2 linked regions of the Puniceicoccus vermicola genome follow. The main gene of each other region encodes a partner of the protein of the gene in region 2 in a complex. Links are inferred from orthologs where the notes say so. Each region holds a gene or a part of one and is shown on either strand. Other genes may lie near its edges. The genes, in order: nuoD and H5P30_RS19695.

Region 1 (10,091 bases), on a different replicon or contig from region 2:
ACCTGGTCGTAACGGAACCGGGGGATCGTCCAACGAATCAGAACGAAGAAGACAATCATCGCCACGACCTTTATGATGAACCAGATCGTTGAGAGAACGCCTCCGATCCAGCCATCGGGCCAAGGATTGGCTACGCCGGGAAGGAAATGCCATCCCCCGAGGAACAGCAGGGCGAAAAGAGCGGAACCGATGACGATGTGCGCGTACTCGGCGACGAAAAAGATCCCGAATTTGAAGCAGCCGTACTCCGTGTGAAACCCACCGACGAGGTCAGTCTCCGACTCAGCCATATCAAAAGGCAGGCGATTCGTCTCTGCGAAGATGGCGACGAGGAAAAGGAGCGCACTCAGCGGCTGGACAAAAATGAACCAGATATTCTGCTGATAGCCGACGACCGAGGTCAGACCCAAGCCGCCTTCGACCCCCGGTGCGTTGAGCCAGAGGAACAACGGGAAGATGGAGAGGCCCAGCGAGAGCTCATAGGAGATCATCTGCGCCGAGCTCCGGATGCTGCCGAGGAAGGAATACTTATTGTTCGAGGACCAACCCGCGAGCACGATCCCGTACACCCCTAGCGAAGAGACTGCAAAGATGAAGAGAATCCCAATGTCGAGCGGGGCTAACATGAGCGGATTGACCGCTCCGGTATCCGGATTCGTATACTGCCCAAACGGAATGACCACCATCGTCGTCAACGCCGGCACCAACGCGATGATCGGGGCCATGTAGTAATACACCTTGTTTACGTGCCCCGGAGTGATCTCCTCCTTGAAAAGGAACTTCAACCCGTCAGCCACCGGTTGGAAAATCCCCCATCGCACGAGCATGGGCCCGATCACAGGCAAATATTTGACGAAAAACGGAGAGGCCCGGTTCGGTCCGACTCGGCCCTGCACCCAGCTGGAAACCTTGCGCTCAATGAGCACGGAGTATCCGGCCATGGTCATGACCACCACGATCATCAAGACCGCGTATACAATTTTCAGGAGGACGGATGTGAGTTCCATTGGAATCTGACTGGATTGGCAAAAATGATCAGGAGGCTTCCGAGACGCCGATCGCTTCGCGAGCGAACTCGCGTGCATCGAACTTCAGCGATTTTTTCTCCGGGAATGGAAGATTGGCGAGATTCCCCGCCGAGATGGTTTGCCCATCGTCGGGGATCGAACGGAATTGAATGCCCTGCAACTCTTCGATCTCCGAAGAAAGGGAGTTCCAGGCGTCTTTGACCTGCACGGTCGCTGCCGTTTCCCCTTCGACCAAAGACTTCAGAGAGGCAAAGATTTGCAAATCGGAAAGGAGACCCGCAGGTCCAGGGATAACGGCGTGGAACTTCTGCAGTCGGAACTGCTGATTGATGAAGCTTCCGGAGCGTTCGAAGACCGTCAATGACGGGATCAAGATCGCCGCCAACGCGGTCGATGCACTCTTCTGAGTGGCGACCTGAATGAGCTGCACCTTGGCAATTTGCGCTTCCGTCAAACCGGCGGCCACCAAATCCTCATGCACTGCTAGCACGGTATCCACCGCCCCACTGTCAATTTGCGAAGCAAGATCGCTGAGATCTGCGCTCGGCAGGTCGGACAAGAGCCCAGTCACTAGACTTCCACGGGTGTTGGGAGTGCGGTCAGCCGATTGCAGGAGACCGTCTTCTTCTCCGAGGTGCTGAACGGCGAAAACCTTGGCCTTTTTAGACCGCGCCAACTGGCTCAGGTAATATTGCTCCTCAACCGAAGAGTGCGTGGAGGCCACAATGGCAATCTTCTCCGATGACTTGAGGATCTCGCCTGCCGCGCGAACCGCTTCGGTCGCGGTGGCGTTGGAGCCCTTGACCACGGGCTGACGTAGGCGCCCTTCCGCCTCGACCTGTTGGTAAAGGGCTCGGCCGCTATCGGTCATCCAAGTATCATTGACCGCGTCATTGCGCCGCGGTGTGATTCGGTAAATTTTCCCTTCGCGCTGCCAGACCTCGGTATTGGCCCCGACACTACTCTCGGTGCAGATGCTCTTCACCGACTTCAGGAACCAAACCCGCATCTTAAAACGGAAATCGCGACTGGTAAGCGCTCCCACCGGACAGATGTCCACGGTGTTCAGCGAGTAGTTGCTATCAAGATTCTTCCCGGGGAAACAGGTAAGCGTCGAATAGCTGCCCCGTTCGGTAAATCCGAGAACCGGGTCGTCCGCCACTTCGCTCATGAAGCGGATACAGCGGGAGCAAAGGATGCAGCGCTCATCATCGAGCATGACCCGCGGGCCGAGAACGGTCCGCTTGGGCTTCACGTTCTTTTCTTCGATAAAGCGCGAGTAGCCCCGACCGTAATCCGTGGCAAATTCTTGCAGACGACACTCCCCTGCTTGGTCGCAGATCGGGCAATCGAGGGGGTGATTGACGAGGAGGAACTCCATGACACCGTTGCGGCAATCTTTGACCAGATCCGTGTCGGTCTTGATATGGAGTCCGGGAGAGACCTTCGAGTTACAAGCGATCGCGGGCTTGGGCATCCAGCCGATCTTCTGCTTGCCGTCGTCATCCATCACGGGCTCACCCGTTCCGCGGTCACGCATTGGCATCCCCATCTCCACCAAGCACATCCGGCAATTTCCAGAAATGCTCAACTTCGGGTGGTAGCAGTAGTGAGGGATCTCCTTACCGGCGATCTCGGCGGCCTCAATCATGGTGATCCCGGTGGGCACCTCGACATCCTTACCGTCGATATTTACGGTGACCTTCTCTGTCTGACCTTTCTCGCTCATTTCGTCCTATCTGTAATCGTGTCCTTCGCTCCGTTCCAGACCGGGTCAGGCAACTGCCGCCGTCTTGGAATCTTTCGCTTTTCGTTCCGCCGCCTGTTTCCGGGCGTAATCGATAAATTCATCACGGAACTTCAGAATAAAGCTTTGCACCGGCCATGCCGTCGCTTCCCCGTGAGCACAAATTGTGCGGCCTTCAATCTGATCCGCAATGGATTTGAGAAGATCCGCGTCTTCCTCGCGCGCCTCGCCAGCGACCATGCGGGCGGTGACTTTCTTCAACCAGAGGGAACCCTCGCGGCAAGGAGTGCACTGACCACAGCTCTCGTGGGCATAAAAGGCATTAATATTTGCCAGGGCGGCAACGATGTCCGTCGAATCGTCCATGACGATGATCGCTCCGGATCCCGACATGGTGCCCGCGGCCATCGGTCCGTCGAAATCGAGAGGGATGTCTTCGACCCCCCAGTCAAATTCGGTGCCGTCTTTCAGTTTCCCTTGAAAACGTTCATCGGCGCGTAAGACCTTCGAGGAGGATCCTCCGGGGATGATCGCCTTCAGCTTGCGGCCAGGTCTCATCCCTCCGCACACCTCGTTGATCAACTCACCGTAAGTCATAGCCCCGCACTCCACTTCGTAGTAGCCGGGCTTCTGCACGTGGCCGGAGACCGACCAGATTCGGGTGCCAGTGTTGCCGGGTTTACCCAGCTTCGCGTACTCTTTGCCCCCGCGTTCAATGACGTGCTTTACGTGACAGAGAGTCTCGACGTTGTTCACGATCGTCGGGCACATGTAGAGTCCGAGAACCGCTGGGAAATACGGAGGCTTGATGCGCGGATAAGGACGCTTGCCTTCGATCGATTCGATGAGTCCCGTTTCTTCCCCACAGATGTAAGCTCCGGCTCCGCGGTGAACGATCAGATCACAGGAATAACCGGATCCGAGAATGTCGTCGCCGAGGAAGTTCTTGGCACGAGCCTCTTCGATCGCTTCCTCGAGAATGCGGGCGCCGTCATACATTTCCCCGCGGATGTAGATAAAGGAGAGAGCCGTCTGCGTTCCGTAGGCGGCGATCATCATTCCCTCAATCAGCTGATGCGGGTCCTTGTAGATGAGCTGGCGATCCTTGAAGGTTCCCGGCTCGGATTCGTCGGCGTTGCAGACGAGGTAAATCGGCTTGCCCGACTTCCGGTCGAGGAACTTCCACTTCATCCCCGCGGGGAATCCAGCTCCTCCACGGCCACGAACACCGGAATCCATGACCTCGGAGCAAATTTCCTCCGGCTTCATGCCAACGGCCTTTTTCAAGGCCTCGTAGCCACCCTTCGAAATGTAGGAATCAATGTCCCGACCGTAACCGGGTTGATCCACATTCTTTAACAAAATTCTATTTTCGCCTGCTGCCATATCCAGTTCTCCAGGTTTCAGGAGCCCCCCTTTGCGTTGGACCGGATCTCCTCGATCAGTTCGTCGGCCCGCTCCTCGGTCACATTCTCGTGGAGAACTTCATCGATCTGCACAACCGGAGCGGTTCCACAGCTGGCGATGCACTCCACGTATTCCACTGTAACTTCGCCGTCTTCCGAGACCTCGTTTAGCTCCACGCCAAAGGCATCCTTGAATTTCTCACAAACCTTGGCTCCCCCGTTGAGCGCACAGGAAAGGGTTCGGCACACTTTGACGTGGCGTCGCCCAATCGGCTTCTGGCGGAACATCGGATAGAATGTGACGAGCTCCAGAACTTTGATCGGCTCGATTCCCAAACGTTCCGCAATCCACTCAATGGCTTGCTCAGAGATGTATCCCTTCTCGTCCTGAATCAGGTGGAGAAGAGGCAAGGTCGCGCTCCGTGCGGAGGGATAGCGCGGGACAATCTTGTCGATCTTCGCGATGATCTCCTTGGGGAGCGCGAAGGGTTCCGCAATTTCAGTCGGTTGGCTCATGAATCGTTTTGGAATTCGGTTGCAAATATTCGGCGACAATTATCGGTCACAGTCCCCCATCACGAAATCCAGACTCCCGAGGACCACCGTGATGTCAGTCAGGTAGAGTCCCGGGCAGATTTTCGGGAGGATACTCAAATTACAGAAGCTGGGGGAGCGGATCTTCAAGCGATACGGCACCCCGCCCCCTTTGGAGACGACGAAGAACCCGAGAATCCCCTTTGGATTCTCCGCTTCGAAATAGACTTCCCCCTCCGGCATGCGGGGGCCTTCCGTCACGATCATGAAGTTTTGAATCAACTCCTCCATGCTCGTCAGGACCTTGCCCTTCGGCGGCTTATAAATCTTTTTCGCATCTTCGGCGTACCAAGCCCCGTCCGGGAAGCTCTTGATCACCTGACGAATGATCCGGATGCTCTGGCGAATCTCCTCGGCCCGGATCAGGTAGCGATCGTAGCAGTCTCCGGTGGTGCCAACGGGAACATCGAACTCATATTGATCGTAGCCCAGATAGGGACGATCCTTACGGAGATCGAGATCGACGCCGGTTGCACGAAGATTCGGCCCGGTGATCCCGTACGCCAGGGCGTCTTCCTGAGAAATCACCCCGACCCCTTCGGTCCGGTCCATAAAGATACGGTTCCGGGTCAACAGGTTGGTGGTTTCCTCGAGGATCGGGAGGTGCTGGTCGCAGAAGTCCGACACACGCTTCAGCCAGCCCTCGGGAATGTCGCGGGCAACGCCACCAATCCGGGTGTAGGAGGTGGTGAAACGGGCTCCGGTTAATTCCTCGAAAAGGGTATAGAGCTTTTCACGCTCGGTAAAGGTGTACATGAACGGAGTCCATGCTCCGGCATCCATCCCGTAAACCCCGACCCCAAGGAGGTGAGAAGAAATCCGGGCCAGCTCCGTCACCAAAAGACGAATGGCCGCACAGCGCGGGGGCACTTCCAGTCCGGCGAGCTTCTCCACCGCCATGGCATACGTTACGTTATTGGCGAGCGGCGCGATATAATCCAGCCGGTCCGTATAAGGAACGAACTGGTTGTAGGTCATGTTCTCGGCGATCTTCTCATCCCCACGGTGCAAATAGCCAATCACCGGCTCGCACTTGGTGATCAAATCACCATCGAGCTCCATCAGAAGGCGCAAAACCCCGTGTGTTGTCGGGTGAGAAGGCCCCACATTGAGGGCCATATCTTCGCCCTGGAGCTCATCCTGATAGGCGCTCGCACGCGCCCCCATGTCCCCAATCGAAATTTCTTTGGTCTTAGCCATAGTCGCTTACTTGTCCTCTCCCCCGTCTTCAAGAGAAGTTTTCTTCTGCCATTCGGTCCAGCTCTGATCCTTCGCCCGAGGTTCGGCCTTGCTCATCGGAGCCCCACTCTTACTGACGAAAGGCCCGCCCATCATCGGAGCCGGCAATACCTTCGCCTTCGTTTCCTCGCCGATTTCAGAATCCGGAAGTTCGGTCTCAATCCCCGCCAAAGGAAACTCTTTCCGCAGCGGATAATAGGGATACTCGTCCCACATCAAAATTCGGCGGAGATCGGGGTGCCCTTCAAAACGGATCCCGAACATATCAAAGGTCTCCCGCTCGTGCCAATTCGCACCGGGGAATAAGGCGACAATCGAGGCGACCGATGGATTTTCGTCGTCGACACAGTTCGTGACCACTCGGATGTAACGCGCTTCCTTCACGGAATAGAGGTGATAGACCACCGAGAATCGCGGAGATTCCTCTTCACTCCAGTCGATCGCAGTCACATCGCTGAGGAGATTGTACTCAAACTCGTCGCGCAGGCACTCGATCAACGGCAAAATCAGGTCCGCTGGACACTGGACCGCTGGGTGATCACTGGATTTCCGAGGTTCCAGCCCCTCAAAACGAGGCTGCAAACTTTCGATCAATGCGTTCATGCCCAAACCCTTTTCTCTTCGGCCTCTTTCCCGAGACTCTTGAACGAAGGCTCCTTCTCGATCTTCTTCTGAAGCTTCATCATTGCATCGAGGAGCGCTTCCGGCCGCGGAGGACATCCACTCACGTAGACGTCCACTGGAACGATACGGTCCACTCCCTGCAGGGTGGCATAGGAACGATACATACCCCCACTCGAAGCACAGGCCCCCATGGCAACGACCCACTTCGGATCCGCCATCTGGTCATAGATCCGGCGAACCACTGGAGCCATCTTATACGTAACCGTCCCGGCTACAATCATACAATCGGACTGCCGCGGAGAGAAGCGCATGACCTCCATCCCAAACCGGCTAATGTCAAACCGCGATGCGGCTACCCCCATCAGCTCGATCGCACAACAGGCGAGCCCCATCGGCATTGGCCAAACGGAATTCTTCCGGACCCAATTGATTACGGCGTCGACCTTGGTGACAATCACGTCACCCTCGACCTTAGAGTTATATCCTACTTGGCTGCTTTTCGTCTCCATATCTGGCTCACCTGCATTCAAAACGAAGATTCGAGGAATAAAAGGAAATTCCTGTTAAATTACTTCCCCAAACCCTTGGGCGATCAAAATTTAACGCAAGCCCCGACCTCATTTTCAATGAATTCGTCATTAAGCACTTTCCTCTCCAAAAATTGCGCCCCAGTCGACTTCATCCGATTTTTCCTCGGAGGTGGGAGAAAACTTTCCCGTTTCGACCAAAAACTCGATAAACTCACGATCCGAAGAAACTAGCCGATCCAAGGGCAAAACAAACTGACGCTCATCCTTCGACCGGACGATTTTCACGCTATCATCGGTAACATCCACGAGCTTAGCTTCAACCACTCGGCCCTCCAGATCCGTAAAAGTAACAATCTCGCGACTCGCCCTCGCCTCAAACCATTCACGCTTCGCCGGAGGCCACTTGGAATCCAGCGGGCTTTCCGTCATCTCGTCCTCCACGACCTCGGAAGAACTCTGATCCTCTGCGAAATTCTCTTCGCCGGAAGTGTCTTCCAGGGCGGCGACCAAGGCCTTCGCGGGCTCCTGACCGGACTCCAACGCTTCCAGCCGACTCTGCAACGCCCGAACCTCACTCGACAGCTCGGCCGTTAGCGAAGAATTCGTCGATTCATTCGCTGCGAAACGCACGCCAAACCAGCCCCCGAGAGCACTGACCATAAAGACGAGCAATAAAAGTCCCACCAATCGCATCAAGTTCCTGTTGATGACGAAATCTTCCGAGAAGGACAATCCTCAATCGGCCCGAGACCCTCAGAATATTCGCAAACGAGTCTCAATAAGGCCCAAGACCCCTCATCTGCTCCGATATGATCAGCTCATCGAATCGGCGAGATGAAATATCGTCGGGAGGTGCCTTCAATATCATTATGATAAAGGAACCCCTTCGGATCCGCATCTTCGATCGCGTCCTTGATCCCGGGCAACTCCTCGTGGGTCACGATTGTCCGAACCAACCAAAAGGGGTCCTGGCTATGGCCACCGAAAACAGGTTGGTAAGTGTAAGTCCGATGCGGAAAAGTCTTCTTGATCGCCTCTCCCACCGTTTCCCTCTCCTTCGTGATCATCGAGAGCATGGTCAGCTTGAACTTCTTGTAGAGGTTATTCAGGGTCTCCGCGGAGATAAAGATATAGATACAGGTATACATCAGGGTATTCACCACGGGCTCAAACTCCCCGCTCTTCAGGAAAGCCATGACCAGCCCGAAACCCGTTGAAATAATTGCGGCAAAAATTGCGATAAACCCAACCGGCTTCAGATACTTCATCGCAAAATAAGCCCCGAGGATGTCCTCGTCCCCCGTCGATCCGCGATTGGTAAACGCCAGTGCCTTGGCGACCCCGGAAAGCAGCCCCCCAAAAATCACCAGAATGATCCGTTCGTTCTGCGGCTCAGGATCAGCCACCCTCAACTCCGGTAAAACGGTGAGCAAACCGACCACCGTGCCCACCACCAAAAGCGAACGCAGGGCAAACATCCGGCCCACCGCGAAGAACGCAAAAACAATCAAGATGAACTGAAAGACGAAATAAAGCCCCGTAAACAGCGCCTCACTCTCATAATAGTAGGACAAAGCGGCCGCGATCCCCTCCGTCCCCGTCAAGACCACCTTAGATGGAAGAACAAAGTACTTCAACGCGATCGCGTAAAGAGACCCGGCCAAGACCACGAGAAGATACTCACGCACCCCCCGGCCCAGACCAAGACACTCCGCGAAAACTTCAGATCTGTTTTCCGACTCCATAAAGTATTTCTAATCCTAATAGCCTCGATTCAAAACTTTTTCAGCTACGATCCTCGAATTTCTCATTCTCCCACGACGCTCGCCTCCCAGCCAAGGCAGAATTCGAGTAAACCTCCCCTCTCCGGAGCAAAAGCCTGGAAGCGATTTTGACAAGGTTGGCCAGGCAAAGACCGGAAAGGATGTCATGAGACCCTGCGTGAGACCTTTTCCCGAATTTAGTAAGTTTTGTTGATAGTTATGGCGGGATGGGATTACGCAGCCACAGACTGCGACGCGTCAAGAGGCCACTAAAAAACTCCTTTTCTCACGGGAGAGCACCCAAAACCGGGAATAATCAGCCGAATCACTCCTCTTACTCAAATCCATGTCCCCCCTTCAATCCCCAGGAAAATAAGAAACGATAAAGAACTTCGTGAGCATATTTCGGAAGAAAAGCCACCGAAATTCATAATAGATCGTAATAATTTGTAAAATACAAACTCACTACTGTCCAGTTAGGAAGTCGTTGAAGTTGAGTTGGTTAGATAATTGAGTTTCGTCAAAATTTGTGAAGGATTCTGTAAATAGCTGATTGATATGAACTTTCTGAAAAGCGTTAACACTCAGAACTTGCAGAATCCGGGTCAAACTGTGGTCGAGGCAGAGAGTCTTTTTGAGACTGGCGACGAGAAGATAGGTGCAGATGGCGATCCAAATTTGGGTTCTGACGGCATTGTCCGAGGTTCCGAAGAAGGACTTGATCCGCAGGTTCTGTTTGATCCATTTGAAGAAAAGTTCGATCTGCCAGCGGCTCTTGTAGACCAAGGCGACGGTCAATGCTGGGATGGAAAAATTGTTGGAAAGGAATACCAAGTCCTTGCCAGTCTCCTCGTCGAAGAAACGAACTCGACGCAAAGCAATGGGATATCGTTCCTTGGACAGGGCTCCGCTCAGACCGATTGTTTGATCGCTGCGCAGACCTGTGATTTTGGCAACTCTGCGGGACTCCCGGACATAGCAGTCGAGGTTGCGTTTGGCACGGATAACGAAGAACGCTCCGGCCTGGCTGAGGCCGAAGAGTCGACCGAAGTCGAGGTATCCACGATCCATTACATAGATCGTTCCGGGAGAGACTGGCATTCGGTCGAGGAAAGACACATCGTGTTCCCGTCCCTTCGTAACGTCGATGAACAGCGGGA
Region 2 (12,555 bases):
AACGGTCAGGGCCTGTCCCGTCGCCGAGCGGCCCAACAGGTTCAAAAGAAGGGAGAGGTCGATGTCCCGCGGGACAATTTTCTCGATCCCCACCAAAGCGATGTGGACGCGTGATCCGGCCAAGCCGAAACGGGAATTCCCCTCATTGGTGACCACGCACATCCGGCCCGACTCGGCAGACACGAAATTTGCACCCGTGATGGTCGCTTCGGCCTGCAGATACTTCTTGCGCATGAACTGACGAGCGCGGCGGGTAATGGTCTCCGGTTCGTCGTTGTACTCCCCTAGCCCATGTTTTTCGAAGGTTCTGGCGATTTCCGACCGGTTCTTGTGAATGATCGGCTTAACAACATGGCTGGGATGATCGCCGTCGAGCTGGAGGATGAATTCGCCTAAGTCTGTCTCGACGACGTCAAAGCCTCTTTCAGCCAGACTGTCATTCAAGCCGACCTCTTCGCTGACCATACTCTTCGATTTCGTAACCGTCTTGGCATTGGACTGACGCAGGATCGCCTCGACTTCATCGCAGGCCGCCTTGGCGTCCCACGCGAAGTGGACTTTGGCTCCATTCGCCTTCAAAGCAGCCTCAGCCTGCTCCAAATATTTATCCAAGTGATCGAGCGTATGCTGCTTCACCTTGCCAGCCAGCTCCCGCATCCGATCGGCCTCCGGGAAATCTTCGAAGAGGACCTTGTGGCGTTTATCGGTTCCGGCGGCACTTCCCGAGCGAACCGAAGTGCGGACCTCTCCATCGAGATCCGCGGCGAACTGATCAATGATTTGCGAGGACATAGCTTAGGGAGGATTCGTTCATGGTGTCCCGCAGCAATTCGATGGCATGCTTCGCGGGCAGGCTTCGTCCAGATTTCTCAGCAAGTCCCTTCAGGTGCATGAGGCAGCTCATGTCACCGGAAACGAGAAGATCTGGCTGGGTTTCGAGAACATTGCCGATTTTAAGAGTTCCCATGTTCCGGGAAATGTTGGGAAAAGCGACTGAGAAGGTTCCACCAAAACCGCAGCACTGCTCGGGTTCAGCGAAATCGACCAATTCGAGTCCCTCAATGGTCCCAAGCAAACTCCGAATCGCTTCCGGAGTCCCGGTTCCGCGGGTATGGCAGGAGCTATGGACAGCAATTTTGCCCTTCCAAGACCCAGTCCACTCCCGAATTCCAAGTCCCCGATAGAGGAAATCGAAAATCTCCCAAGTGCGGGCTCCGGTCTGCTTGACGAGGTCCAGGTCCTTCTCTTTTTCAAATTCGAGCGGAGCCCCGTGAAACATCATGGCGCCACAGGATCCGGAGGGAACGATAATAGGATCGTCGCCGGCGAAGACTTCGAGCGTATGACGGACGACCGCCCGGCTCGATTTCCAGTCGCCTCCATTGAATGCGGGCTGGCCACAACAGGTTTGCGCTTGGGGAATGACGACCTCGATGCCGAGGCCTTCAAGCACTTCTACAGACGCTTTGGCCGCTTCATCAAAGAAGGCGTCACAAAGACAGGTGGCCATGAACAAGACGCGTTCAGGGGGGCGGGGAAAAGGAGGACGATCCAACATGCTCGTTTATAGATACACAAAACTATCCACAGGAACGCAAACCCAAGATTCGAGAATTCCCACAAAAACCCTGCTTTTCCCACAATTTCCCAAATTCCGAGTCGGGAGATCGGCAATTCGAGCTGAAGTCGGACCGAGGGGATCGCGACGGATTGGACGCGAGGCTCATCCTACGCGTCGAAATGGCTATCGCCATTCCGCTACACACTTCTCAAACTACCGCGAATGGCTAATGCCGGTGGATTCGCGCTCTTCCTACGCGTCGAAATGGCTATCGCCATTCCGCTCCGCACTTCTCAAACTAGCCTGGATGGCTAACGCCGGTGGGATTCGCGCTTCTCCTACGCGTCGAAATGGCTATCGCCATTCCGGTCCGCACTTCTCAAACTAGCCTGAATGGCTAACGCCAGGGGGATTCGTGCTTCTCCTACGCGCCGAAATGGCTATCGCCATTCCGCTACACACTTCTCAAACAGCCCGAATGGCTAACGCCGGTGGATTCGCGCTTCTCCTACGCGTCGAAATGGCTATCGCTATTCCGCTCCGCACTTCTTAGCCCTATCGCGGAGAGTGGTGGGGTCCACTTTTCCAATGGAAAGAATGGGGAGTTTTTGGGTCGGCTAGGACCGGAGGCTCCCTTCTCGCTCAATGGAAGCAGAGGACAGGAATCTTGCAGCGGCGGAGCATTTCGGTGGTGGTGCTACCGATGAGAAAGCGGCGGATGCGGGTATGCCCGTAGGCGCCCATTAGAAGCAGGTCGATATCCTTTCGCTCGACATAGTCTGCAATGGCCTCTTCAGCCATTCCGCCCAGCATCTCGGCGTCCACCTGATATCCCGCATCGATGAGGCGCTTTTCGGTCTCTTTCAACTTTTTGGCGCACTCCCCTTCGTTTTCATAGTCTTCCGCAACGGAAAGCAGATGAATGGGAAGCTTCTTCAACCACTCCGAACTCTCGAGAACGGAGAGGAGCTTCCGACAACTGGCCCCATCATCAAAGGCAAAGGCGACTTTTTTGACCTCACGGTACTGTCGATTGGTCACGAGGCAGGGACGACTGCTAGCGCGCACGACCCGCTCCAGAGTGGAGCCGATGTGATTCATCGCGTGTTCGGCCGACTCGCCTCTCTTGCCGAGAATGACCAAATCAAAATCCTTTTCGAACTCCTCAATGGTGTCGGAGAGCAAGCCGGTTTCCGATTTAAAGGAAATCCCCTCGGTAATGCCTTCGCTGGCAAATGCCTTGCGGGTAAAATCCTCGATCAAGTCCGCTTTTTGCTTTTCGGCGTCCTGGAGGGAGGAGATTAGGCTTTGATATGGCTGAATCCCCAAACTTCCGCCGACGTCCATAATGGTCGGCAGCTCAAATCGGCGCAGGTCCGAGACGTAAAGCGCGGTAACCTCGGCTCCCGTGACCTTGGAAACCCAAGCGGCGTATTTTAAGGCTTCCTGAGAATAGGAGGAGCCATCAGTGCAAAGTAATATTTTCTTAATCATCGGAGACTAAATCCTGTGGGTACGGTAACACTCTTGGGGACGATGAGGACGCCATCACGGATGATGACGCCATCCTTGGCATACATATCCGGAAGACCGGACGGATCGAGGTGTACACCATCGCCGATCCGAGCGTTTTTGTCGATAATGGCATTGCGGATGGTACAGTTTTTGCCGACTCCCACGGGAACCGCACCGTTGTTGTTCAAGTTGCCGTCTTCGTCCTCGAGCTCGAAGGAATCCGCCCCCATCATGACGACGTTCTCAAGCTTCGATCCTTCACGGATCATTGAGCGGATCCCGATCACCACTCGATTCAGGGAGCAGTGAGAGAGGATGCAACCATCGGCGAGGACAGCGCGTTCGATCGAAGCGCCGTTGATTTTGGAAGCGGGAAGGAACCGCGCCCGGGAGTAAATACGATTCTCCTGGTCGAAGAAATTGAAAGGAGGAACGGTATCGGTAAGGCGAAGGTTGGCCTCAAAGAAGGCGGCCACGGTCCCGATATCTTCCCAGTAACCGTCGAAAATATAGCTATCCAGTTTCTTCTGACCGAGTAGATTCGGAATAATCTCCTTCCCGAAATCAGCGTCGTTCGATGCCAGCGCTTCGCGCAGGACACCGGCATTGAAGAGATAGAGTCCCATAGAGGCGAGGCAGACCCCACCGTCATGTTCTTGGGTCAGAGATCCCTGCAATTTTTCACTAATCGTAAGACTATCGATCAAAGCCGGATCTTCCGGCTTCTCCACGAACTCTTGGATGGAAAAATCGTCCTCGACCCGCATCAGACCGAAGGCCGGGGCCTGGTCTTTGGAAACGGTCGTCGCGGCCACGGTGATGTCGGCCTTCCCTTCAATATGCTGGCGGATCATCGGGTTAAAATCCATCCGGTAGAGCTGATCCCCGGAAAGGATGAGGAAGAGATCGGAATCCCGGGCTCCGAAGTGCATCAAATTCTGACGAACTGCATCCGCCGTCCCCTGATACCAGGTGTCACCGGATTCGGTCTGCTCCGCCGAGAGGATGTCGACAAATCCACCGCCAAAGGGGTCAAACTTGTAGGACTCCTGAATGTGTCGGTGCAACGAAGCAGTGTTAAACTGGCTGAGAACGTAAATCTGGTTCAGGCCGGAGTTTAGGCAATTGCTGATCGGTATATCGACGAGACGATACTTCCCCGCGAGAGGAACGGCCGGCTTGCAACGCTGCTGGGTGAGGGGTCGAAGACGGGAGCCTCTGCCACCGCCCATGATCACGCAAATAATCCGCTTCCGCATATGGGAGAAACACTACTTGAATCACCGGGAAAGTTCCAGCATCATTTCCGTTTCATTTTACTTCTCTCGTAAAATTTTCTTAAACAAATCCACAAAATCTCAAATGTGCGGAATCGTCGGTTACATCGGAAATAAAGAAGCAAGCCCCATCCTCCTTCGCGGATTAAAACGTCTGGAGTATCGAGGCTATGACAGCGCAGGGATGGCGATCCGCACGGAGAAAGGCATCGAAAAGCTCCGCCGGGTGGGACGAGTGCAGAACCTTTCCTTAGCTTTGCAAAGCGACCCTTTGCACGGCACAGTCGGGATTAGCCACACCCGCTGGGCGACTCACGGGGGCGTGACCGAGGAGAACGCCCACCCTCACATCAGCTCAGACGGCATGTTCTCGCTCGTGCACAACGGGGTGATCGAAAACTTCTCCTCGATGCGGAAATTTCTCGAGGGCAAGGGTTATACCTTCCGCTCGGAGACGGATTCCGAAGCGCTCGTTAACCTCATCGCCTATCATTACGCCAAAGAGCCCGAGGACGAGAATGGCGAAAGCCGATTCCTCCGGAGTGTTCGCAAGGCGCTTCTCCACGTAGAAGGCACCTATGGGATCGCGGTCATCTGTGCGGACTACCCGGATGTAATGATTGGTGCCCGGCTCGGTTCACCCTTGATCGTAGGCCTCGGCAAGGAAGAAAATTTCATCGCCAGCGACGTCGGAGCCCTAGTGGGAGCGACCCTGAACGTAATCTATCTCAATGATGGCGAGCTCGTAGAGCTGACTCGGGACAACTACCAGGTGATCACCGCCGATGAGGAATGGGTCGACGCGGTCATTCACCAAGTCGATTGGGAAGTCGAAGACTCGGAGCTAGGCGACTTTGATCACTACATGCTCAAAGAAATCTTCGAGCAGCCCCGCGCCTTGGAGAATGCGATGCGTGGACGCTTTTCGCAGGACGGAAGCTCCTCCAAATTCGGCGGCCTGAATATCGGGGCGCGCGAACTTCGACAAGTCGAGCGGATTGTCTTCTGCGGTTGCGGCACGGCCTGGCACTCCTGCCTCGTGGCGGAATACCTGATTGAGAAATACGCCCGCATCCCGGTCGAGGTAGAATACGCCTCGGAGTTCCGCTATCGCAACGCGCCGCTGGATAAGGACACCCTCATCTTCGTGGTCAGCCAGTCCGGGGAAACGATCGACACCCTGGCTGCCCTCCGCGAGGCGAAGCGCAAGGGATACCGCACCCTCGCCATCAACAACGTCGTCGGTTCAACCATCGCCCGGGAAACGGACGGGGGCATCTACCAGCACGCCGGACCGGAAATCGGAGTGGCCTCGACAAAGGCCTTCACCTCCCAGCTTGTCCTCGTTTCCATGGTGGCCCTTCACCTCGGCCGCCTTCGCGACATGAGTTTCAGTGCGGGAGTCAGCTTCGTGAACACCCTGCGGGAGCTTCCGGCATTGGTGGAGAAAACCCTTTTGGTCAACGATCAGTTGAAGGAGATCGCAAACCGATACTCCCAGTTCGACGACTGTCTTTTCCTCGGGCGTCAGCTCATGTTCCCAGTGGCCCTCGAAGGAGCCCTGAAGCTAAAGGAAATCTCCTACGTCCACGCGGAAGGCTATCCCGCCGCGGAGATGAAGCACGGCCCGATCGCACTGATTTGCGAGGAATGCCCGTCCGTCTTCCTCGTCTCGGGCGGAGAAATCTTCCAGAAGACCATTGCCAACATGCAGGAAGTCAAAGCACGCAAGGGCAAGGTGATCGCGATCGCTACCGACGACTGCGTGATTCCGGACGGCTTGGTCGACGAGTTGGTGGTGGTTCCGGCGGTCGACGACCCGGCTCTGCCGATCATCATGAGCATCCCCCTCCAGCTCCTCAGCTATCACATCGCCGTGGCGCGGGGATGCGATGTCGACAAACCTCGTAACCTGGCGAAGTCGGTCACCGTAGAGTAAGGCCGATCAATCCAGCTCTTCCGGAGTGCGCCACTCGATCTTGGTCAGCTCCGCCCAGAAACTACCGACGGTTACCTCACCCTGGACCTGAACCGGATAGTTGAGGCGGTCGGAGGTAAACCAAAGGTTCACCTCTGAGTCGCTGCTTTTCTCAAAGACGCCCCCGAGCTCTCCGGTTTGCGGCTGGATCTTGAACGTATTGAAGTGCCCAGCCTCCACTTTGATCTTCTCCTCGTTATTGATCGGAAGTGAAATCGCCACCGCTTTCTTCCCATCGGTGACCGCAAAAGTGTAGGTGCTTCCTTTCACAGGCGGGATGCTGCGAAAATAATAGACCGCGCCGACGGGGTCGAGCACAGGCCCCTCAGGGAGGGCAACTGGTTCCTTTTTCTTCCCATGATTGGCGTAGGTGGCCTCCATCTTGTCCCAGTCAAAGGTCACCTCAATGTCTCGTTTGGTCTTTCCCTCCCGTTTCTTCTCCTTATAATATAGGGTTCGGGTGAGATCCTCGGAGACCCACGTATCGATTCGAGTTCTCACCTTGAAAAATTTATCGGCAAAGCTGTTGGTGCGGACGTGAAACGAAAAGTGCCAAGCGGGCTCACCCTGATACTCTTCGAGATCGTGGACCTGAAGACGGGCATAGCCCACTTGAAAAACACTCCATTTCAGATCATAGCGCAACGCTTCGCCCGGCCTAAAATTAGGCTCCAGCGCGGAGGATTGAGAGATCCCAAGGCACAACACCCCGAGGAAAAGGTAGAGAAGGCGGAGTTTCATTGGTCTACGATCATGGAGCGAAGACTGCGAACCGCAAACACTTCCGGCAAATCCATTCAGGGCTCCCTCCGGCGACTCCCGAAAAAATCAGGAGATCTCGAGGCTCTTCGCCTTAGAAAATTAAGCTTTACACTTGTTCCGAGCCAAAAACCCACGTATTCAAAACAACATGGCAATCTCTGACTTTCTTCCGGTTTTGATCCAGGTATGTCTCGCTGTTGTGATTGGAGCGGTGATCATCCTGGCCAGCGTCGTTGTCGGTCAACGCGGCAGAAAGAACAAGATCAAGGACACGGCCTACGAATGCGGGGTGCCGCCCGCCGGAAAATCGCGGACTCGATACGCGGTCAAATTCTATGTCACGGCGATGCTTTTTATCCTCTTCGATATCGAAGTGGTCTTCCTCATCCCATGGCTTCTCAGCTATCGCGAGTTTCTCGTGAACAGCATCCCGATCGTCGCCCCTATGGCCGTATTTTTTGGAATCTTCATCCTCGGCCTCGTTTACGAGTTGAAGAAAGGTGCCATCGAATGGGAGCGCTAAGGTAGAATTATTGCTAGCGACCTGCCCCCTCTTACATGCATCTTGAGCGCTTCATCACCAAATCACGCATCGTTGAGATAACGAGCAAGGACCTCCTGGGTGCGCTAGAAGAACTGCTCAGCGTTTGCGACGTCGAAGAGCTCGAGCAATACGGCAAAAAGAAACTTCTCAAAGAACTGCTCGACCGCGAGCACACGATCACGACCAACCTCGGCAACGGAGTGGCTCTCCCCCACGTCCGCGTTCCGATGAAGCGTCGTTACATCATGGCCATAGGCCGCTGCCCGGAAGGCCTGACCTACGACGGGTCGGATGACTACCGCGACGTAAAGCTGGTCCTTCTCCTCCTCGCCTCCGAAAACGCCCGGAACTATCTCAACGCCTTGGCCGCCATCGCCGGAGTGTTCCAAGACAAGCGGGTCGTCGAGCGGCTAATGATGCCGGGCACGCTGAACGATTTCCGCACGGACATTAAGGCCACGCTGGGTGGAGATCCGCAGATGCCCCGCCAGAAGCCGACCCGAATCAATCGACTCATCCTCCGGGAGGCGGAAAAAATCGCCATGAGCGCGCGCTGCCGGTCAGTTCTTATTTTTGGCGACACCTTTGCCGGAGGAGTTGAGCTCACGCGTAGTTTCAAAGATCTGAAGACGATCCTCGTCACCCAAGCGGGGGCCGAAACGGTCGAGGACGGCGGGAAAGTCACCGAGTTTCTCCCGATTCGATCGTTTTCCCACCACCGGATGTCGCAGCTGCGATCGGCGATCCTCATCGGCCTGACCCGGGGAATTTTTGAACCGGACGAACTCATTTGCTGCGTCGGCGGGCTACCTCAAAGCAATCGCTTTGATTCGATCCTCGTCGTCGATGTGGCTCGGGAATTCCAGACCCTCTTCTCGGATAAAAGCCATACATTGCCGCCCTCTCTTCGCCCTGAGGTCATGGAGCGGGTACTTGCCATTGCCATGGAGCTCGGGTTGGAAGGCCGCGAAGGCAAGAAAGTGGGCTGCCTCTTCGTCCTCGGCGACACTCAAAAGGTCTTGGAATACTCGAAGCCTCTCGTCCTCAACCCGTTTTACGGATATCGCGAGGAAGACCGCAACGTGCTGAATCCCTTCATGGACGAAACGGTGAAAGAATTTTCCTCGATCGACGGAGCCTTTATTATCCGGGGCAACGGTGTCATCGAAGCCGCCGGCACCCTCCTCCGCGCGCCCGAATATCCCGACCTCCCAGGAGGCCTTGGAGCGCGCCACGCTGCCGCCGCAGCGATCACGAAGAGCACCCGCAGCCTGGCCATCGTCGTCTCGGAAAGCACCGGCCAAGTTACCCTTTTCTCACACGGAGACATGGTTTCTCTTCTCGGCCACCCAGTTGGTGGTAATTTTTGATTGCAGAGAGGTCCGAAAGGCCTTTTTGTCAGCGGTTTTCCTATTTTCATCATGCCACGCGATACAATCATTCTAGAGTGCACTGAGGCCCGCAAAGAAAACCAGCGTCCCTCACGCTACATGTCCACCCGCAACAAGAAGGTTCAGACCGAGCGGGTCGAGAAAAAGAAGTACAACCCGTACTTGAAGCGCCACACAGTTCATAAGGAACTGAAGAGCGCCAAGTAAGGTAGGCTTCCCTTTTTCCCGAACGACTTATCGAGGCGACGTCCAGTCGCCTCCTCCCTCCTAGAGAAATCTAGCGAGGGCGTTCAACAGGTAACCTGTTGCCATAATTGCACCTGCCGTGATCGCGAAAAACAACGCGATTAACGGCAGTTTCATTGTGCGCCGAAGCATCACGGCCTCGGGTAGACTGAGGGCTGACATGGCCATCATAAAGGAAAGCGCCGTCCCAATGGGAATGCCCTTTTCAAACAAGACTACGGCGACAGGAACAATGGCGGCACAACTGCCGTAGAGCGGCACCCCCAGGAAAGTCGCGATTGGCACCGAAAAGACTCCCGTCATCTCCATCCAGCGATGGATCGTCTCTTGGGGCACGTAGTTGTGGAGAAAAGAGCCAATCGCAACTCCGACAAGCACCCAGATCCAGATCGCCCGGATCACACCAACGACCTCGCCGACCGCAAAGCGGATGCGTTCGCGAAAATTCTCCGGACCGCGACTCTCGGGAACCGACGATTCGGCGAACTCATCCTCAAGATGTTTCTCCATCTTTAATTTCCCGAGAACAAATCCAGCAACGACGCCAATCAACAGCCCGCTCCCCACATAAACCAGGGTGATGGGAATCCCGAAGTCGGCAGCCATGAGCACAACGAGATACTCATTAATAATCGGTGAAGTGATGAGAAAGGAGAAACAAATCCCCAACGGCACCCCGGCGCGGAGAAAACCGATAAAAATCGGGATCGAGGAACAGGAGCAGAACGGAGTCACCGCGCCAAAAACCGCCGCGATGACGTTCCCCCAAACCCCTCCGCGGCCCATCCACTCCCGAAGCTTCCGCTCCGGGAGAAAGGTGCGCAGTACGCCGATGATGAAGATCATCCCCGCCAACAGCAGGAAGATCTTCATCGAATCATAGACGAAGAACTGAACCGCCCCGCCGAAGCGGGTGTTGGGATCTATTCCGAGAAGACCGTAAACGAGCCAATCCGCGGCATTCAGCAACATTTACCGCCCTTGCCCCCGTCTTTTTCGGAACCACAGCAGCATTCGCTCTTTTCAGCCTTCTCCTTCAGAGAGGAATCTAGCTTCGCCATTAGGCGTCGGAAAAGCCCCGGCTTTGGCGATTCACAGTTGGATGACTTCGCATCTTTCTTTTCAGCACTCATTCTTTGATTTGGTTTTTCTTAGATACTTTGGGTTTGAGAAGGACAAGGTTGCTCCGCCAACGTCATTTCCCCGATTTTGCGGGTCTCCTCCTCAATCGAAGCCCGGAGTTGGTCGAGCTTACTCAGGGGCAGGTTGAGAAAGAGATCGATTCGGCGGGCGATCTCGGTCGCCACTGCGATGAACACGGACTCCGAATTCGATTCAGCCGGATCCGGCGAGCCCCAGTGAGCAAGGATGGGCTGCCCCGGCCAAACAGGGCAGCTCTCCCGAGCGTTATCACACACAGTGATGACAAAGTCGAACTGGACGTTCTTGAATTCATCCAACGACTTGCTCCGCGCATCCGAAGCGTCGATTAGGAACCGCTCTCTCAGCACCTTCAGGGTCAACGGATGAGGACCATCCTTGGGAGCTGCACCCGCACTGTAGGTTTCAAAACGGGAAGATGCCTTTTTCCGAAGGATATACTCCCCCATGATGCTGCGCGCACTATTCCCCGTGCAGAGAAAGAGAATCTTTAACTTTTCCATGATTTTTCGTTTTTGAGAGAACTTATTCAGAACAACTGGCGCAGCAGGCAGAAACCACGCCCTCATCGCTCCTCGCCAATACCTCTTTGCGCTTTCGAAGATCTTCGGCAAACCGCAGATCCTCGGGGCCACAATCCTGAAGACACCGTAGATTCTCCTCCACCAGCGGATTCGTCGGAGTCGCAATGCGATAAATCCTCCACTGAGCAACTCTCTCCACCTCCAGCATCCCCAGCTTCTTCATATACTGCAGCTGCTTCGACATCTTTACCTGATCGGCTTCGAGAATCTCCATGAGGTGGCAAACGCAGAGCGGCCCCTCCCGCAACAAATTCAGGATACGCAGCCGCTGCACATCACATAGACACTTATAGACACGAACGACATCCATTCACGCAATATTCCACCTATAGAATATTCTGTCAATAGAATATAGTAAACTACAGATTAAAACCGAGAAAGAACGACTGCCTACGCAGGATCGCATTTAAAATCCGCGGGCACAAAAAAAGGCCTCACCTACCGAAGCCTACCTACGAATTACTTTAATGAATTGCTCTTCGTCTCGCGACGAGCCGAGCGCCACTGTTCGCGATGCTTGCGAATCCAATCGAGCAGCGCTTTCTCAAACCCAATATCAGTGCCCTGCTTCTCGGACTCGATCCATTTATGGCGCAAGATCTCTTCCCTCTCAGCGAGGAATTCTTTATAGAGACTTGATTGCCCAGCGAAGTCGGCCACGGGTTTTTTCTCTGAGGATTTTTTCGGCGATCTCATTACCACCTATACAGAAAGGCTAATTCGATTGATCATTCTTTGTCAATTTGAACTTATCCCAAATCTTCTGAGCGATTTGGCGGAACACTTGGGAACATTCGAGATCAGGATCACTGACGACAATGGGCACGCCATGATCACAGCCTTCCCGAATCCGGGGATCGAGTGGAACTTGGCCCAGTAAATCGGTTTGGAGAAATTCAGCGGTACGAGCCCCGCCCCCTTCGCCGAAGAGATATTGACGATCTCCCGACTTTTCATCCAGCAGGTAGCTCATGTTCTCGGCAACTCCCACCAGCGGGACACTGACCTTATCAAACATCATCGCCCCTCGACGGGCGACATTAACCGCGGCCAACTGGGGAGTCGTAACGACGACAGCACCTTCAAGCGGCACGGTCTGGACGAGCGAGAGCTGGGCATCTCCGGTTCCCGGCGGCAAATCGATAAAAAGGATCTCGAGCTCCCCCCAATCCACATTGCTGGCGAACTGCTGAATCGTCTTCATCACCATCGGTCCACGCCAGATGACGGGAATATCCTCTTCGACGAGAAAACCCATAGACATGACCCGAACCCCAAAATTTTCCAACGGCTGGATCATCCCGTCCACCACTTCCGGGCGACGGTTGACCCCCATCATCAACGGAATGGAGGGGCCGTAAATATCGCAATCCATGATTCCGACCGATGAGGGCTTGCCCTCTTCCCGCAAGATGCGGTCCATTGCGCAAGCGAGGTTCGCGGTAAACGTCGATTTACCGACTCCGCCCTTGCCGCTGGCGACAGCAATAGCAATCCGCACTTTTTGCATCGGACTTTCCTCAGGGGCAGACTGCT

The links.
Region 1: the proteins of H5P30_RS19695 (region 2) and nuoD are in contact, whole or in part, in a cryo-EM structure (PDB 6ZJN), measured with the Thermus thermophilus proteins. The link is inferred for Puniceicoccus vermicola from one-to-one orthologs. Residues at the interface, in WP_096411116.1 of Thermus thermophilus: Glu45, Ser46, Asn48, Pro50, Ala51, Gly52, Glu53; in WP_223903221.1 of Thermus thermophilus: Met26, Thr27, Asn29, Gly31, Pro32, His34.

Annotation. Positions count from the first base shown.
Region 1 is NZ_JACHVA010000036.1:553-10,643, reverse strand. Bases 3,857-6,750 are described here. They hold nuoD (NADH dehydrogenase (quinone) subunit D), read right to left. Parts: upstream 5,976-6,750; coding sequence 4,737-5,975; downstream 3,857-4,736. Other genes in these bases: nuoB (NADH-quinone oxidoreductase subunit NuoB), read right to left, coding at 6,614-6,750; H5P30_RS03115 (NADH-quinone oxidoreductase subunit C), read right to left, coding at 5,982-6,617; H5P30_RS03125 (NADH-quinone oxidoreductase subunit NuoE family protein), read right to left, coding at 4,179-4,697; nuoF (NADH-quinone oxidoreductase subunit NuoF), read right to left, coding at 3,857-4,161. Outside these bases: H5P30_RS03140 (complex I subunit 1/NuoH family protein), read right to left, coding at 1-1,007; H5P30_RS03135 (NADH-quinone oxidoreductase subunit G), read right to left, coding at 1,036-2,757; more of nuoF, read right to left, coding at 2,803-3,856; more of nuoB, read right to left, coding at 6,751-7,147; H5P30_RS03105 (hypothetical protein), read right to left, coding at 7,277-7,900; H5P30_RS03100 (YitT family protein), read right to left, coding at 7,987-8,913.
Region 2 is NZ_JACHVA010000138.1:29,947-42,501, forward strand. The notes cover bases 6,026-8,928. They hold H5P30_RS19695 (NADH-quinone oxidoreductase subunit A), read left to right. Parts: upstream 6,026-7,241; coding sequence 7,242-7,616; downstream 7,617-8,928. Other genes in these bases: glmS (glutamine--fructose-6-phosphate transaminase (isomerizing)), read left to right, coding at 6,026-6,292; H5P30_RS19690 (DUF3108 domain-containing protein), read right to left, coding at 6,299-7,072; H5P30_RS19700 (diadenylate cyclase), read left to right, coding at 7,652-8,928. Also shown: H5P30_RS19665 (LutB/LldF family L-lactate oxidation iron-sulfur protein), read right to left, coding at 1-792; H5P30_RS19670 ((Fe-S)-binding protein), read right to left, coding at 773-1,558; H5P30_RS19675 (universal stress protein), read right to left, coding at 2,204-3,055; H5P30_RS19680 (glucose-1-phosphate adenylyltransferase), read right to left, coding at 3,052-4,335; more of glmS, read left to right, coding at 4,439-6,025; more of H5P30_RS19700, read left to right, coding at 8,929-9,007; rpmG (50S ribosomal protein L33), read left to right, coding at 9,059-9,235; H5P30_RS19710 (permease), read right to left, coding at 9,296-10,246; H5P30_RS19715 (arsenate reductase ArsC), read right to left, coding at 10,426-10,938; H5P30_RS19720 (ArsR/SmtB family transcription factor), read right to left, coding at 10,961-11,329; H5P30_RS19725 (hypothetical protein), read right to left, coding at 11,479-11,715; H5P30_RS19730 (Mrp/NBP35 family ATP-binding protein), read right to left, coding at 11,735-12,555. UniProt on the Escherichia coli protein: NDH-1 shuttles electrons from NADH, via FMN and iron-sulfur (Fe-S) centers, to quinones in the respiratory chain. The immediate electron acceptor for the enzyme in this species is believed to be ubiquinone.